DNA from 3 places in the Peribacillus sp. YIM B13481 genome. Region 3 is predicted to be linked to each of the others. Evidence: riboswitches for the same ligand, from Rfam matches in the RefSeq annotation. Region 3 holds a riboswitch; each other region holds the start of a gene.

Region 1 (4,826 bases), on a different contig from region 3:
CCTTCCAATCCGACTAGCTTGATCAATTCGTTCACACGCTTGGTGCGTTCAAGTTTTGAAACTCCTGCAATTTCCAACGGGAAGGATATATTTTCCTGAACCGTCCTGGACCATAATAGATTGAAATGTTGAAAAATCATGCTGATTTCCTGACGTGCCTTACGGAGCTGAGCCCCTTTAATTTTTGAAACTTCCTTCCCAGCCACCACAACGGATCCCTCTGTAGGTGTTTCCAATCCATTGAGCATTCTGATCAAAGTACTTTTCCCCGCTCCGCTGTAACCAATAATACCGAAAATTTCGCCGTTATTTATTTCAACACTCACATTATTTACTGCCTTAATAGTCTCACCGTTTCCTTTTCCTGTTCGGAAAAGCTTACTTACTTTCGTCAATGTAATCATTAATGCTCACCTCTTTTATCCAATAAAACCTATGAACTTAGTTGATTTCTCTACATTATTAGTCAGTTTTTAATACCATTTTTTCCTTTCATGAAGGTTTTCCCAAATGAAATAGAAAAAACCTTTCTGCATGAGCAGAAAGGCAGGTGAAGAAGCTGGCCTTCCTCTCATCTTCCAAAGTAATTAAACTTTGTGTGAATTGGCACCTTTCCAAGGAATCTCCTTGTCGGTTGCCGGGTTTCATCGGGCACATCCCTCCACCTCTCTTGATAAGAGCTAATATATAGAATATTTGTACAGCATTAAGTTCTTTAGTATGGGGAAATTTTATCATAGATAAAAAAGGAGTGCAATGTATATTATTTCTAGTAAAAGAATGAACTGGACTTTTTTCTTAAACCGTTTTAGACGTCAGGGAGACGATATTCGTCGCTTTTTCAATTGCCTGCTCTAAATCTTCTATTAAATCCTCTGCATTTTCAATCCCGATGGATAAACGGACCTGATCAGCACGCACTCCCGCTTTCGCCAGACCTGCATCATTCAATTGTTGGTGGGTCGTACTGGCAGGGTGGATGATTAAACTCTTAGCATCCCCTACATTAGCTACATGGGACCATAATTCCACCGAATTGATAAGTTTTGCCCCGGCATCGCGGTCACCCTGTATTCCAAAAGTCACAACAGAGCCTGCTCCCTTAGGCAAGTATTTATCCGCAAGGGCTTTATCGGGATGATCCTCATTACCGGGATGTGAAACCCAAGTCACGGCAGGGTGATTTTCCAAATATTGAATGACAGACTTGGTGTTCGAAAGATGCTCTTTCATTCTTACATGCAGCGTTTCAAGTCCAAGCGTAAACTGGAATGCACTTTGGGCACTTAGCGCAGGACCTAAATCACGAAGCAACTGCACTCGGGCTTTCGTTATAAAAGCAGCAGGTCCAACTGCATCGGCGTATACAAGACCGTCGTAGCTTGGGTCAGGCTCCGTAAAGCCAGGGTAGTTTGGTGAGTTCCAGTCGAACTTCCCTCCATCCACTATGACACCGCCTAACGTCGTTCCATTTCCCAAAATCCATTTTGTAGCGGAATGGATGACAATATCCGCCCCAAAATCAATTGGTCTGCATAGATACGGTGTAGCGAAGGTATTATCGATAATTAAAGGTATCCCGGCTTCGTGGGCGATGTCTGCTACTGCTTCTATATCAAGGACCCTCAAACTTGGATTTCCGATCGTTTCAGCAAATATGGCTTTTGTTCTTGGCGTAATTGCCCTTTTGAAATTTTCTGGGTCATCAGGTGAAACGAACTTCACCTTAATCCCATATTTAGGAAGAGTATTTTCAAAAAGATTATACGTGCCGCCATATAATGTAGAGGCTGAAACAATTTCATCCCCTGCACCGGCAATATTCAGGATTGACAGTGAGATGGCTGCCATTCCGCTTGCAGTTGCCAATCCGCCGATACCGCCTTCCAATAAGGCCATTCTTTCCTCAAAAACACTGACCGTGGGATTATGGAGTCGTGTATATATATAACCATTCTCCTTTAAACCAAATAAATTCGCTGCATGGTCTGTGTCTTTGAACAAGTATGCATTGCTTTGGTAGATAGGGACTGCCCGGGCACCTGTTTCATCAGCTTGCAGACCGCCATGAACACTCAATGTTTCAAAACGCAACTTTTTCTCTGACATATGATTTCACCTTTTTCTATGGATTTAGTTGGAATTTCATGAAAACCTGGCCTTTCATAAACAAAAAAACCACTTCCACAAGAAGAGGTTTTAAAACACACCTCATCTTCCAGAGCCAACACTCTGCTGGAATTAGCACCGTATATAAATTTATACCGGTTGCCGGGCTTCGTCGGGCCAGTCCCTCCGCCACTCTTGATAAGAACTATTAAATTCAGCCGTTACTTTCTTAATTCAAAATATAGCATTTTAGAATTAATCAGTCAATGAATTGTTAGAATATTCTTTTTTTAGTTTCAATTTGGGAGCAACATGTTCACAATAAAAAAACCAATCCGGTTCTGATTGGTTTCTTAGCTGATTTCCTTAAGCAATCCATACAAATAAGGAACGGATTGAAAGGCATATATTTTTTTGTGCAGCTGTCCTTTTTTGAAAAGCAATAAACAAGGGACACTTTCAATTTCATACGATTCGGCGATTGCTTGGACATAGTTCATATTCATTTTGCCTGCCTTCAATTCCGGGAAAAGTTCCATGGATATCGTCAGCATCTTGGAAGCTACCTGACAGGTACCGCACAAAGGCGTATATAAATATAAACAAAAGGTTTCCCCTTTTTCAACGGCAATCTTACACTCTTCTTCTTTCCATTCCTGCATCAATTAATCGTTCATCCTTTGACTTAAAAATTTCATTTTCACATTCATATTGGCAGATAAAAGCACAGTTGCGATATGATGTTCGGGTGAGCTTTCCACTTCTTTGTACATTTTATTAATATACAGGTGGTTCGCTTCCGGCATTTCCCTTCGGAATTGCTTCCGCAGCTTTTCTCCTGATTCATCTGCGTCAAACAAGAGATAAACATCACGTTCCATCAATTCATCCACTAATTCATCGAGCTTAGTTAATGATATGGTCCCATTCGTACATCTTATTTCCACATCTTCATTTAAAACGGAGGCAACTTTTTTTCTATCGGAACTGCCTTCTACAATGATCACTTTATCGAACTCGCCCCATTCCATGTCATCACTCCATCTCACGAATTATGTGCGCAACTGCAATTGTACAAAATGAAAAAGAGAGCAGGCCTTTTCAGGCCCCCCTCTCCTTCGTTTTAACCGTTAATCAAACTTTCATATTCTTCAGCGCTCATCAGATTTTCAATATCACTGCTATTTGATGGTTCAAGCACGATCATCCATGCTTTTTCAAAAGGAGATTCATTTACATATTCAGGGTTGTCACTTAAGTCTTCGTTTACTTCAACAACCTTGCCACTGATAGGAGCATAAAGCTCAGAAACGGTCTTAACGGATTCCACACTTCCAAATGGCTCGTTCGCTTTCAGTTCATCACCGATTTCTGGAAGCTCAACGAATACGATGTCCCCAAGCTCGGACTGGGCGAACGCAGTAATTCCAATGCGCACTGTTCCATCTTCCGTTTTGACCCATTCATGTTCTTTAGTGTAACGAAGTTCTTTTGGTGTTGTTGTCATTATTTTAACCCTCCATATGTACATCTTATTTTATCTATTCCATTATAAGGCAGATCTTATGTTTAAGTAAGGAATTAACCAAATATTTTGTTAAATTTCAGTTCCAAACCTGATTGAATTGCTCTTCTTTGAAACCTACCGTCACTTTGGTACCATCCGTAACAATCGGCCTTTTCAGAAGCATGCCATCTGTAGACAATATATCAAGCATCTCTGCATCAGAAGCTTCTTTCAGCTTATCCTTTAAGCCCAGCTCCCGATATTTTTGACCGCTAGTATTGAAAAACTTCTTCAACTCTAAATTGCTGATTTTATATAGTTGTTCGATTTCAGTTCGCGAAGGCGGGTTTTCCGCTATATGGATTGCTTCATATTGCAGTTCATGATTATCCAGCCACTTTTTCGCATTACGGCATGTGCCGCATTTTGGGTACCAATATAATGTTAAGCCCATCGTTTCACCACCTATCATTAGAATACCCGTTTTCACCACGCAATACAATGAAATATCCTTTGAATTCCCAATGAGATTTCATCAAAGGAAATAAAGGGAATGCCTTTACGGGCATCCCCTTTACAGATTCTGATTTATTGCTTATAGCGCATATTTTTCCGTTTCGATTACCTTAACCGAAGCTTCACGTTTTTTCGCAATGACATTGATTGGAGTGTGTCTTGTCAGCTTGCGAAGGGAAGCAAGCATGATGCGAAGAGTGTCGCCTGTTTCCACCGCAATTAACGTTTCCTTTGCATGTTGTTCTATTTCATTGAAAGCTTCCTGAACGAAAATTTCCGTATAAAGCACTTTTTGTTTGTTCTTCTCCAGCCCCGTAGACGCAATTGCTTTTTCCGTACGTAACACAACGGACTCAGCTGCATAGGCAAGGGAAGCTATATCAGCAATGTTGGAGAGGATTTCTTGTTCTTGATCAAGGTTTTTCCCGTATTTCTGTGCAGCAAGGCCACTAGCCAAAATACCGATTTTCTTAGCGTTTCTAACAAGCATTTTTTCTTGTGCCAATGGCTCATCGCCAGGCTCTTCCGGCATCATCATCATTAATTCCTCTTGCAGGCTTTGTGCCTTTTGAAGAAGTGGCAATTCCCCTTTAAGTGCTTTTTTCAGGAAAGTTCCCGGAACAAGCAATCGATTGATTTCATTTGTACCTTCAAAGATCCGGTTAATACGGGAATCACGATATGCTTTTTCAAT
Region 2 (4,826 bases), on a different contig from region 3:
TAACTGAATTGGATGAAACACGCCGCCAGCGCGGGACTATTGTCGATGTGACGCTTATTAGTGACTATCTTAGAAATAATCGTCTGCGATTATTGGATACACCGGGGTTCAATGGGGAAAAAAGCGTGGAATCGGATTTCCAAGGCTATTTACATGGCAGTGATGGCCTGATGTTCGTTCTTGATGCCCGGGCGCCTTTCACCGGTAGTGAACGGGACCTGTTATTGGAAATTCAAATGATGGCTCCGAAACTGCCGATTCATTTCTTATTAAATAAAATGGATACGATATACAGTGATCAAGTCGCGGTCCGGATGGAAGACGAAACATGGGATAAAGTGAATGCATATTTCCCGAATGCGAAAGTGTTCGCTTTCTCTAAACTTTATGACAGCAAGCAGCAGTTGAATGACCTTTCTGCATTCCTTCAATCGAATTATCAAGATGATAATTGGAAAGAAAGAAGATCTGAAAAAATCCTTGCTTTCATTCGTAAAACTTTATCTTATCTGTTAGAAAAACGGACAGCCAATGAACGGAAATGCGAGCATTCCATCTCTTGGAATGAACAGATGGAAGTCAAATTGAATGGTGCGGTCAATCAACTGGCTGATTTAGAAAAAGAAAAAAGTGAAAATATCATAAGGTCGTACCGTGTGCTTAAGGATGAAGTGAAAAGTCAGCTTTCTTCTAAAATTCCTGAATTACTGAGAGATTGCTCTAAATCGTTAACGGAAAGCAGTGATTTCAGTCAGGTCCATATACAGTTGAACCACGAAATGAATGAGCGGATTCAAGCCTTCATTTCTGACAAGATCATGCCTCAATATTACCGTTCTCTTCAAGATTGGATTGCTAGTTCCCAAATGGAGTTCTCACAAAGCCAACAGTTTATGGATGAGATGAGTGCCGGATTCAATGAATTATACAAAGAAGAACGGATTATGCTGGCAGGTGACTTCAGGGTATTGGATGACTGGCGCCGTGATGCTGACCGGATGACAAGCAGTATCCGCATCGATGACGTTAATATCCTTTTGCGAAGGACTCCATCACAATTGCTGCTTAAAGGAGCAGGAAAGCTGTTTGGGGCAATACCGCAAAATAAAGCCAATATGTACAATCGTTATAAGAAATACTTGGAAAGTGAAGATTACCAGGATGTTGCGGAAATGATCACTGAACGCTTCCTTACCCAATTTGGATTGTTTGAAAAATCTTTAGATCGGGACATCTCACTTTTCTATCGCAGCTCATTTGCCTTACTTCAAAAAACAATAGAGCAAACGCAGACAGAAATTAAAGACTACCAGGCTGCATTGGAGCATATGAAAGAAAATCCGGAAGTTTACCGTGATCCGATCACTGTGTTCGAAGTGAAACTACGTCAGTTGGAGAGACTTGAAAAAATTGAGAAAAAGCGTCTAGCCCAGCTTCAAAGAAAATAAAAGTAGTAGGGAACATTTCAAATATTCGAAAAACTATTGACTTTACGACTATATCCCTATAAAGTGATAATTACGAAAAACGTAACACGATATATTCTCTTATCAAGAGTGGCGGAGGGACTGGCCCTAAGATGCCCAGCAACCGTTCCATTAGGAATTGGTGCTAAATCCTGCAAAACAGAAATGTTTTGACAGATAAGAGAGGGATAAGTCTGCAATACAGCTGATTAAACCTCTCTATTACTAGAGAGGTTTTTATTTTATGATTTACACCAACTTAACTGATAAGAATAATAAGAGAATGTGGAGGGAAACAAGATGGGAAGATCTATTAAAGGGATATTCGTTTCAGCCATCACTTCGGCGTTGCTTTTAACGGGTTGTTCTACAGGACAGAGTTCCACAGAATCGAAGAAAGAAGAAAAAGTATCATTTGAAAATGTACCGGAAAGATTTGCTGATGGGGAAGGGGCCAAAATAAAAGTGATCCGTAAAATTGGCGGTGATGATCATACGGCCCAGTACCTTGCTGGAGCGAAGGAAGAAGGAGAAGCAATGGGCTTTCAAGTGGATACGTATACAGCCAATGGGGATACGGCTAAATTCCATGATGCGATCGCGCAGGCTTTGCAGGAAGATTATGACGGCTATATCATCTCCCATGGTGATGATGCAGCAACAGTGAATGACGTTCAAAAGTTGGTTGATGCAGGTAAAAGCGTTGTCACATTCGATTCAATTAGCGATTTATCTAAAATAGAAGGTGTGACATTAACTTCACAGGATGATGAAGCGTTGGCAACACTGGCTTTTGATAAACTGATAGAAGAACAGAAAGGTGAAGCTGCGATTGCTTACCTTTGGGTGGATGGTTTTCCTCCAATGGTGAGAAGAAATTCAGTTTATCAGGAAAAATTAAAAGAAAATCCTGGAATTAGGGAAGTCGAAAGATTCGGAGTGGCATCTGCAGATACTTCGGTTCAAACACAAAATGCAGTAGCCGCAATGCTGAATAAATACCCAAAAGGTAAATTGGATGCCATTTTCGCAACATGGGATGCCTTCGCTATCGGTGCCGCCCGGGCGATTAAAGAAGCGGGCCGCGATGAAGTGAAGATATACGGAATTGATGTATCGAATGCAGATCTTCAGGAAATCCAATCGGCCGCTAGCTCATGGTCCTACACGGCAGCCGTCGATCCCAAGTTGATTGGTGCAGTGAATATGAGGATATTGGCAAAAAAATTAGCGGGCGAAAAAACACCGCAAACCTATGACTTAGAGGCATCACTTATTTCACAAAAGCAAATCCAAGCCTCAAAAGAAGCCGTAAACATGGCAAATCTGTCTGGTATTGTCGAAGGATGGGGTGTATCAACGGAATTTGAAGAAGATTGGATGAAAGTTTTGAAAGCTCATTATAAAAAGTAAAAGGGGACACTCTCTTTCAAGTGAAGGGAGTGTCTGTTCAATAAGGGGGAATGGACATGGGCACGCAACTTGAAATGAAGAAAATCTCGATTGAATTTCCAGGAGTGAAGGCGCTTAGTGAAGTTGACTTTTCTATACAATCAGGGGCAACCCACGCATTGGTCGGTGCAAACGGAGCAGGGAAATCGACGTTAATGAAGGTTTTATCGGGAGCCCATGTTCATTATTCAGGTGACATTTTTATTGATGGGATAAAGCAGGATATCCGCTCGCCCAAAGCGGCGCAGGAACAGGGGATTCAAATAGTTTATCAGGAAGTAGATACGGCCCTCATCCCTTATTTAACCGTTGGGGAAAATATAATGTTGAATGATATGGTCCAAAACATGGGAAAAAAACAGATAGTTCAATGGAAAGAGCTACACAACCAAGCCTCTTTAATTCTTGAAGATATGAAAATTCGTGTCCCTTCGAAAAAGCTGGTAAGAGACCTTACTTTGGCTGAAAAACAGATGGTCCTGATAGCAAGAGCCGTTTCGACAGAATGCAAATTCCTGATTCTCGACGAACCAACTGCTCCGTTAAGTCATACAGAAACGACAGAACTTTTTCGAATTGTAAATGAATTAAAGCAAAAAGGTGTTGGAGTCATTTTCATTTCACATCGTCTGCCTGAGATTTTTGAAATCTGTGAGGAAATTACGATCATGAGGAATGGGGAGCTTGTCACTTGTCGAAAAATGGAAGACATCACCCGTAACGAAGTGATAGAGAATATGCTAGGGAAAACCATGGATGAACAGTTCCCTGAAGTGAATTCTTCGATTGGCGACGTTATTCTGGAAGTGAAGGGATTGTCAGATACAGAGAAAGTTAAAAATGTCAGTCTGCATATTAAAGCAGGGGAGATAATCGGCTTGGCAGGGTTGGTCGGGTCTGGGAAAACGGAGTTGTGTAAAAGCCTTTTCGGTCATACTTCGATTACAGCAGGTGAAATCATCCTAAATGGCCGAAAGCTTTCTTTGAAATCTCCGCACCAAGCAGTAAAAAGCGGTCTGGCACTTATACCTGAGGAACGCAGGAAAGAAGGGGTCCTTGTTCAGGAATCAGTATCGGCGAACTTGACTGCAGCCAGTATCGGCAAATTCTGCAAGACATTCAGTTTTGTGGATCGTAAGGCGGAAATGGAAAAAGCGAAGGAAATGATCGCAAGTCTCGGCATAAAAACTCCTTCCGGGGAGGTGAAAGTAGAAAACCTTTCAGGTGGTAACCAGCAAAAGGTTGCCATTGGAAAATGGCTTATAGCCGCTGCGGATGTATACATATTCGATGAACCAACGAAAGGTGTCGATGTTGGAGCCAAGAAGGATATATTCGAAATGATTGCAAAGCTTGCGAGGGATGGGAAAGCGATCATTTATGCATCATCCGAGCTCTCCGAAATCATTGGCATTACTAACCGGACATACGTGTTATATGACGGGAGCACTGTCATCGAACTAGAAACAAGCAAAACGAATGAAGAAGAACTACTATTCTATTCAACAGGAGGAAATTAGGATGAGTACACCCATTTCTGTTACACAGACAGCGAAAGCGAAGAAAAAGGTGGACCTGTTCGAATTTTTCTATAAATACGGCACAATATTAACGATTGTCATTCTAATTGGAATTTTTGCCGTGTCCAATCCATCTTTCATTCAAACTACTAATCTGATCAACATCCTGCGTTCCATCTCAATCGTGACCATCATTGCGATCGGCATAACGATATCCTTGACAGTGAATGGGTTCGACCTTTCCGTCGGCTCCGTCGCATCATTGGCCAATGCCATCGTCATATCAATGTTTGTCTGGTTTTCACAGGATACATTGATTGCCATATTAGCTGCAATCGGTGCCTCACTTGTCGTAGGGGCATTGAATTCATTCATGATCGTTAACTTA
Region 3 (4,826 bases):
GTGTCGAAGTAATCTTATCAAGATGGTTGATATACTCCCGTTTACCCTCATCGATTTTTCGATCACTTATTTTCTTCAAGTCACCGCCGTTACTATTGATCAAGTCATTGGTTCCAATATAAACGATGAAAGTATCGGCTTTATCAAGTTTCGATTTAATGCGGTAATCATCAAGCTGATTCATGACCCCATCCGTTTCCTGACCTTTTATACCGTAATTCCAAAAACTCACTTTTTGTTCCGATTCCGGATTATTCAATTCATCCTCCAGACCTTCTACATATCCCTCCCCGTCCTTATCCCCTTTTCCAAAGGTTAACGAATCTCCAAAAGCCATTACCCTTTGCACATCTTTCGACTCCGAGGCCTGAAATTTATATGCAGCAAAACAAATAACTAGTACAATAATTAACAAACCTGCTACTTTTTTCATTGGTTTCTCCTTTTGTCTATTTACTATGAAGTATTTCATCATTTTAAATACCCAAAAATCTGTAGTTTTAACATACAAAAATGAATTGTCAGATAAATAGTAAAGAGTGTATGATAATATAAAACTTTCAATGGATTGGGCTTCATTCACCGGCCTTTATGTAAGCGGGATGATACCCTTTATTCTGGAGATTGAATATAAATGATAGATAGGAGTTTAAATGATGGCAGAGCACATAGAGTTTAGGGAGGCAGCACTTTCGGATTTACCCAGAATCGTTGAAATATATAATTCGACAATTGCTTCAAGAATGGTCACGGCAGATACGGAACCTGTATCCGTACAATCGAGGGTTAAATGGTTTGAGGAACATCATTCAGAAAGTCGACCGCTATATATCATTACTATAGAAGGGCAAACTGCCGGATGGATGAGCTTTCAATCTTTCTATGGCCGGCCAGCTTATGATTCTACGGCCGAAATCAGCATTTATATCGATGATTATTTCCGGGGAAAAGGAATCGGACAAATTTCGATTCAAAAGGCAATTGAAGTGAGCCCTAAATTAGGGGTGAAAACTTTATTAGGTTTCATTTTTGCCCACAATATACCTAGCCTGAAGCTTTTTTCAAAATTCGGGTTTGAAAAATGGGCAAATTTTCCTCGAGTTGCAGAGCTCGATGGCATTGAAAGAGATTTGATTATACTTGGGAAACGTGTCGATAATTAAAATATTCATTTAAAGCTATTGCCTTGAGCAGTAGCCTTTTTCGGATTAAGCGAGGCCGAAATGGAGAATTTAGAAATACCTATATCCTTTCTTAAGGGAAAAATATTCAGAATCTCTTTTATTTGTTAAAGCATTCAACAGCGTATCCAATTCTTGGCTTGCTTGAACAGTTAGAAGACTTGTTAAACCATAAATTGCCGCCAATTTGATCATTTCTTGTCTCTTCTCTTCTACTTTTTCAACAGTTACCTTCTGGCAAAGCATCAAGCCACCTCCCATTTATTCAATTTTTTTACACCTTCATCATAATGAAAATTATAGTTAAAATCAACTATTTATTTGAAATCAAATGTGTAATTTTACAGTTTAAATGTGACAAAAAGCCTATTTCATTTTCTAAATATGTATATATTGTGTCATCCCCTATATAAACATAAATAAAAAAAGCATCCACAAGTATAGACTGCGAATGCTTACATCATATCCCTTATCCCAAGATTATAGCCTATCGATTACTATGTCATCCATTCCGAAGGAGACTGGTTATTAGGTCTATTTATTACAATCTTATATTCATTTTCAAGTACTTTTAACGGGGCATCATAAAGGTGCCTTTCATCAGAGGTTTTGTATACTCCATTGGCCAATAACTCTTCAATAAGCATTGCCTTCCTCTGTTCAATCCTCTTAAATAATTCTGCCATGTAAATGGCTCCTTTCCTAGTCATCATAGAGCCCGCTTCTAGTTGAGCTAAACTGTATTAACCGGTTTGATTTCACCAAATTATATATACCTTTTCTAGTATGCCACTAAACGTTATTCCGCAAAAATAAAAGCCTCTTCTAATTCAAGAAGAGGCTTACAGTGTCCGTACGGCTCTTCTTATCTTCCAAGCAAATGCTTGTTGGATTTAGCACAGTTCCCAAAATGGGTCTGCTGCCGAGGTTTCTTTGGGCCAAGTCCCTCCACCTCTCTGGATAAGAATTCAATATATAAATGATGTAGAAATGATTTTATCCCAATAAACATCAAAAGTCAATTACCTGGTTCTTCCTTTTCCACTTGCCATAAATGGGTTTCCCCTTTCAAATGTGGGTTGCATTTTCTTGTCTTTCTGATATGATGTCAGTAATTACATACAATTCACACCACTAGGGGAGTCTTTTTTTAGACTGAGATGGAATTAGTTCCGGACCCTTTGAACCTGAACCGGCTCATACCGGCGGAGGGAAGTGGATGATATCGTCCATTTGCAGACTTTATCCATCTACCCCGTTCCGTATTCAGGAGCGGTTTTTTTTATGGATGTAAATAGGGGATCTATTCTAAAGGAGGATGAACAATGGAGAATACTAAATTAGAAACCTTCAGTGAAAGACTTCATGGACGGGCAAAAGAAATTTGGAAAAGGAACCATTCACATCCCTTTGTCCAGGCAATTGGAAACGGCACGCTACCTGAAAAAAAATTTTCTTATTATTTGAAGCAGGACTATATCTATCTCATGGAATATTCCAAGCTTTTTGCTCTAGGTGTCATCAAAGCTCATAATATCGAAACCATGGCAAGATTTTCCAGTATTTTAAACGAAACTCTTCAAGTGGAAATGGATATCCATCGGCAATATGCTTCGGAATTCGGAATCAGTACCAAGGAATTGGAAGAAACAGAACCTACGCCTACCACTTTAGCCTATACGGGTTACATGCTAAATGCAGCTCAGCATGGGACTTTGGCAGACCTCATCGCTTGTCTCCTACCATGTGCTTGGGATTATTATGAAATTGGTTTGATATTAAAAAAACAAAATGGTGAAGCATTGGAAAACAACCGCTACGCAGATTGGATAAGGTCCTATTCATCTCCTGAATTCGGTGAGGCACACAAGTGGCTGATTGCTTTATTGGAAGAATTAACAAGAGGCATGCCTGAAAAGGAACTTCTGAGATTAGAAAAGCACTTTTTGGTGACTTCCCGATATGAATATTTATTCTGGGATATGGTTCAAAATGAACAAGATTGGCCACTGTAGGTATTGGCCATGATGATGAATCCAATCAAGAAAATGACGTTGACTGCCATGATCACGGGTATAACGACTCTGACCAGTTCAATTATTTTCATCCCTGTCGGATTTGCTAAAATCTTCCCTATACAGCATCTGGCAAATGTCCTGACAGCCGTTTTATTGGGGCCTGCCTATTCGGTAACACAAGCTTTATTAGTTTCCATCATTAGAAACATGTCTGGTACCGGTTCAATTTTCGCCTTTCCTGGCAGCATGATAGGTGCACTATTGGCTGCCGTCCTTTATCGAAAAACACAAAGCTTGAAATTCGCCTGTCTAGGGGAAGTGATTGGGACCGGCATTCTCGGATCCCTATCCTGTTATCCACTTGCACTCCTCCTATTGGGGGAAAAAGCTGCTCTTTTTGGTTTTTTACCAGCTTTTATGCTTAGTTCATTCGCAGGTGCGCTTTTAGCTTTCATATTACTTAAAATACTTCTAAAAAATAATTATATGAAGGGGATTTTTTATGAAAACAGCATTAACCATCGCAGGCTCTGATTCAGGGGGCGGTGCTGGAATACAAGCAGATTTAAAAACATTTTCTGCACATGGTGTCTTTGGAATGTCTGCCATTACAGCTGTTACTGCACAAAACACAATGGAAGTGCGTTCAGTTCAGGCCATCGAAACAGCTATCATCTCGGATCAAATTGCTGCCATCTTTGAGGATATTCATGTCGATGCAGTAAAAATAGGAATGCTTGGATCAAAAGAAATAGTGAAAACAGTCGCTGCGTCCATTAAAACCTACTTACCTTCCATCGTTATCCTTGACCCAGTCATGATTTCAAAAAGCGGCCACCATTTGCTAGACGAAAAAGCTGTCACTGCCTTAAAAATGGAATTGCTTCCGCTTGCAACACTTGTAACCCCGAATGTACCAGAAGCGGAAGTCCTTACTGGCTTGTCGATTCGAACGAAACAAGATTTTTACAGGGCATGCATATCCATACATGAACTAGGTTCTAAAGCCGTTTTACTTAAAGGGGGCCATGCAGCAGGAAATCCAAACGATCTTTTTTATGATGGAACTGACTTCCAATGGATCAAGGGAGAACGCATTCATACACAAAACACACATGGTACAGGCTGTACCCTATCATCCGCCATTACATCCAACCTGGCAAATGGACTGCCATTGAAAGAGTCGATTGAACTGGCCAAGACCTATATTTCCGAAGCGATACGTAATAGCTTTTCAATCGGTAGGGGGCATGGACCTGTCCATCATTTTCATTCATTTTCAAAAAAAGAACGGAGTGACTTAATATGAATGTTGCTGCAGCCGATTTATTCGTGAAAGTACGAGAAAGAAAACCTCTCGTTCACCAAATCACCAACTTTGTTACGGTCAACGACTGTGCCAATGTCACCCTTGCCATCGGTGGCTCACCTGTAATGACATCGAGCCCCAGTGAAGTGGCGGATATGGTCAAATTAGCGAATGCATTGGTCCTGAATTTCGGTACGATTGATGATAAAGCCTTAGAAGCAATGGAGATTGCCGGCAAGACGGCAAATGCCCTGAATATCCCAGTCATTTTGGACCCGGTGGGAGTGGGTGCCACCTCCTATCGGACAGAGAAAGTCA

Evidence for each region. Region 3 has a riboswitch for S-adenosylmethionine ahead of ACFX4X_RS13035 (Fur-regulated basic protein FbpA). Riboswitches for the same ligand answer to the same signal wherever they lie in the genome.
Region 1: it holds a riboswitch for S-adenosylmethionine, as region 3 does, so the genes downstream of both, ACFX4X_RS00340 (O-acetylhomoserine aminocarboxypropyltransferase/cysteine synthase family protein) here and ACFX4X_RS13035 (Fur-regulated basic protein FbpA) in region 3, are expected to answer to the same signal.
Region 2: it holds a riboswitch for S-adenosylmethionine, as region 3 does, so the genes downstream of both, ACFX4X_RS24040 (sugar ABC transporter substrate-binding protein) here and ACFX4X_RS13035 (Fur-regulated basic protein FbpA) in region 3, are expected to answer to the same signal.

What each region holds. Positions count from the first base shown of each region.
Region 1 covers NZ_JBHZPE010000001.1:56,829-61,654, forward strand. Annotated here, with positions in the region: gene ACFX4X_RS00335 (methionine ABC transporter ATP-binding protein) at 1-404, opposite strand, end outside; SAM riboswitch class I at 569-680, opposite strand; gene ACFX4X_RS00340 (O-acetylhomoserine aminocarboxypropyltransferase/cysteine synthase family protein) at 799-2,109, opposite strand; SAM riboswitch class I at 2,209-2,314, opposite strand; gene ACFX4X_RS00345 (thioredoxin family protein) at 2,463-2,771, opposite strand; gene ACFX4X_RS00350 (toprim domain-containing protein) at 2,775-3,140, opposite strand; gene gcvH (glycine cleavage system protein GcvH) at 3,233-3,616, opposite strand; gene ACFX4X_RS00360 (arsenate reductase family protein) at 3,714-4,070, opposite strand; gene ACFX4X_RS00365 (acyl-CoA dehydrogenase family protein) at 4,212-4,826, opposite strand, start outside.
Region 2 covers NZ_JBHZPE010000081.1:6,857-11,682, forward strand. Annotated here, with positions in the region: gene ACFX4X_RS24035 (GTPase domain-containing protein) at 1-1,448, shown strand, start outside; SAM riboswitch class I at 1,545-1,650, shown strand; gene ACFX4X_RS24040 (sugar ABC transporter substrate-binding protein) at 1,767-2,879, shown strand; gene ACFX4X_RS24045 (sugar ABC transporter ATP-binding protein) at 2,936-4,438, shown strand; partial or broken gene ACFX4X_RS24050 (ABC transporter permease) at 4,440-4,826, shown strand, end outside.
Region 3 covers NZ_JBHZPE010000019.1:53,661-58,486, reverse strand. Annotated here, with positions in the region: gene ACFX4X_RS13050 (DUF459 domain-containing protein) at 1-433, opposite strand, end outside; gene ACFX4X_RS13045 (GNAT family N-acetyltransferase) at 657-1,163, shown strand; gene ACFX4X_RS13040 (aspartyl-phosphate phosphatase Spo0E family protein) at 1,233-1,427, opposite strand; gene ACFX4X_RS13035 (Fur-regulated basic protein FbpA) at 1,679-1,867, opposite strand; SAM riboswitch class I at 2,044-2,148, opposite strand; TPP riboswitch at 2,308-2,412, shown strand; gene tenA (thiaminase II) at 2,507-3,196, shown strand; gene thiW (energy coupling factor transporter S component ThiW) at 3,212-3,733, shown strand; gene thiD (bifunctional hydroxymethylpyrimidine kinase/phosphomethylpyrimidine kinase) at 3,702-4,508, shown strand; gene thiM (hydroxyethylthiazole kinase) at 4,505-4,826, shown strand, end outside.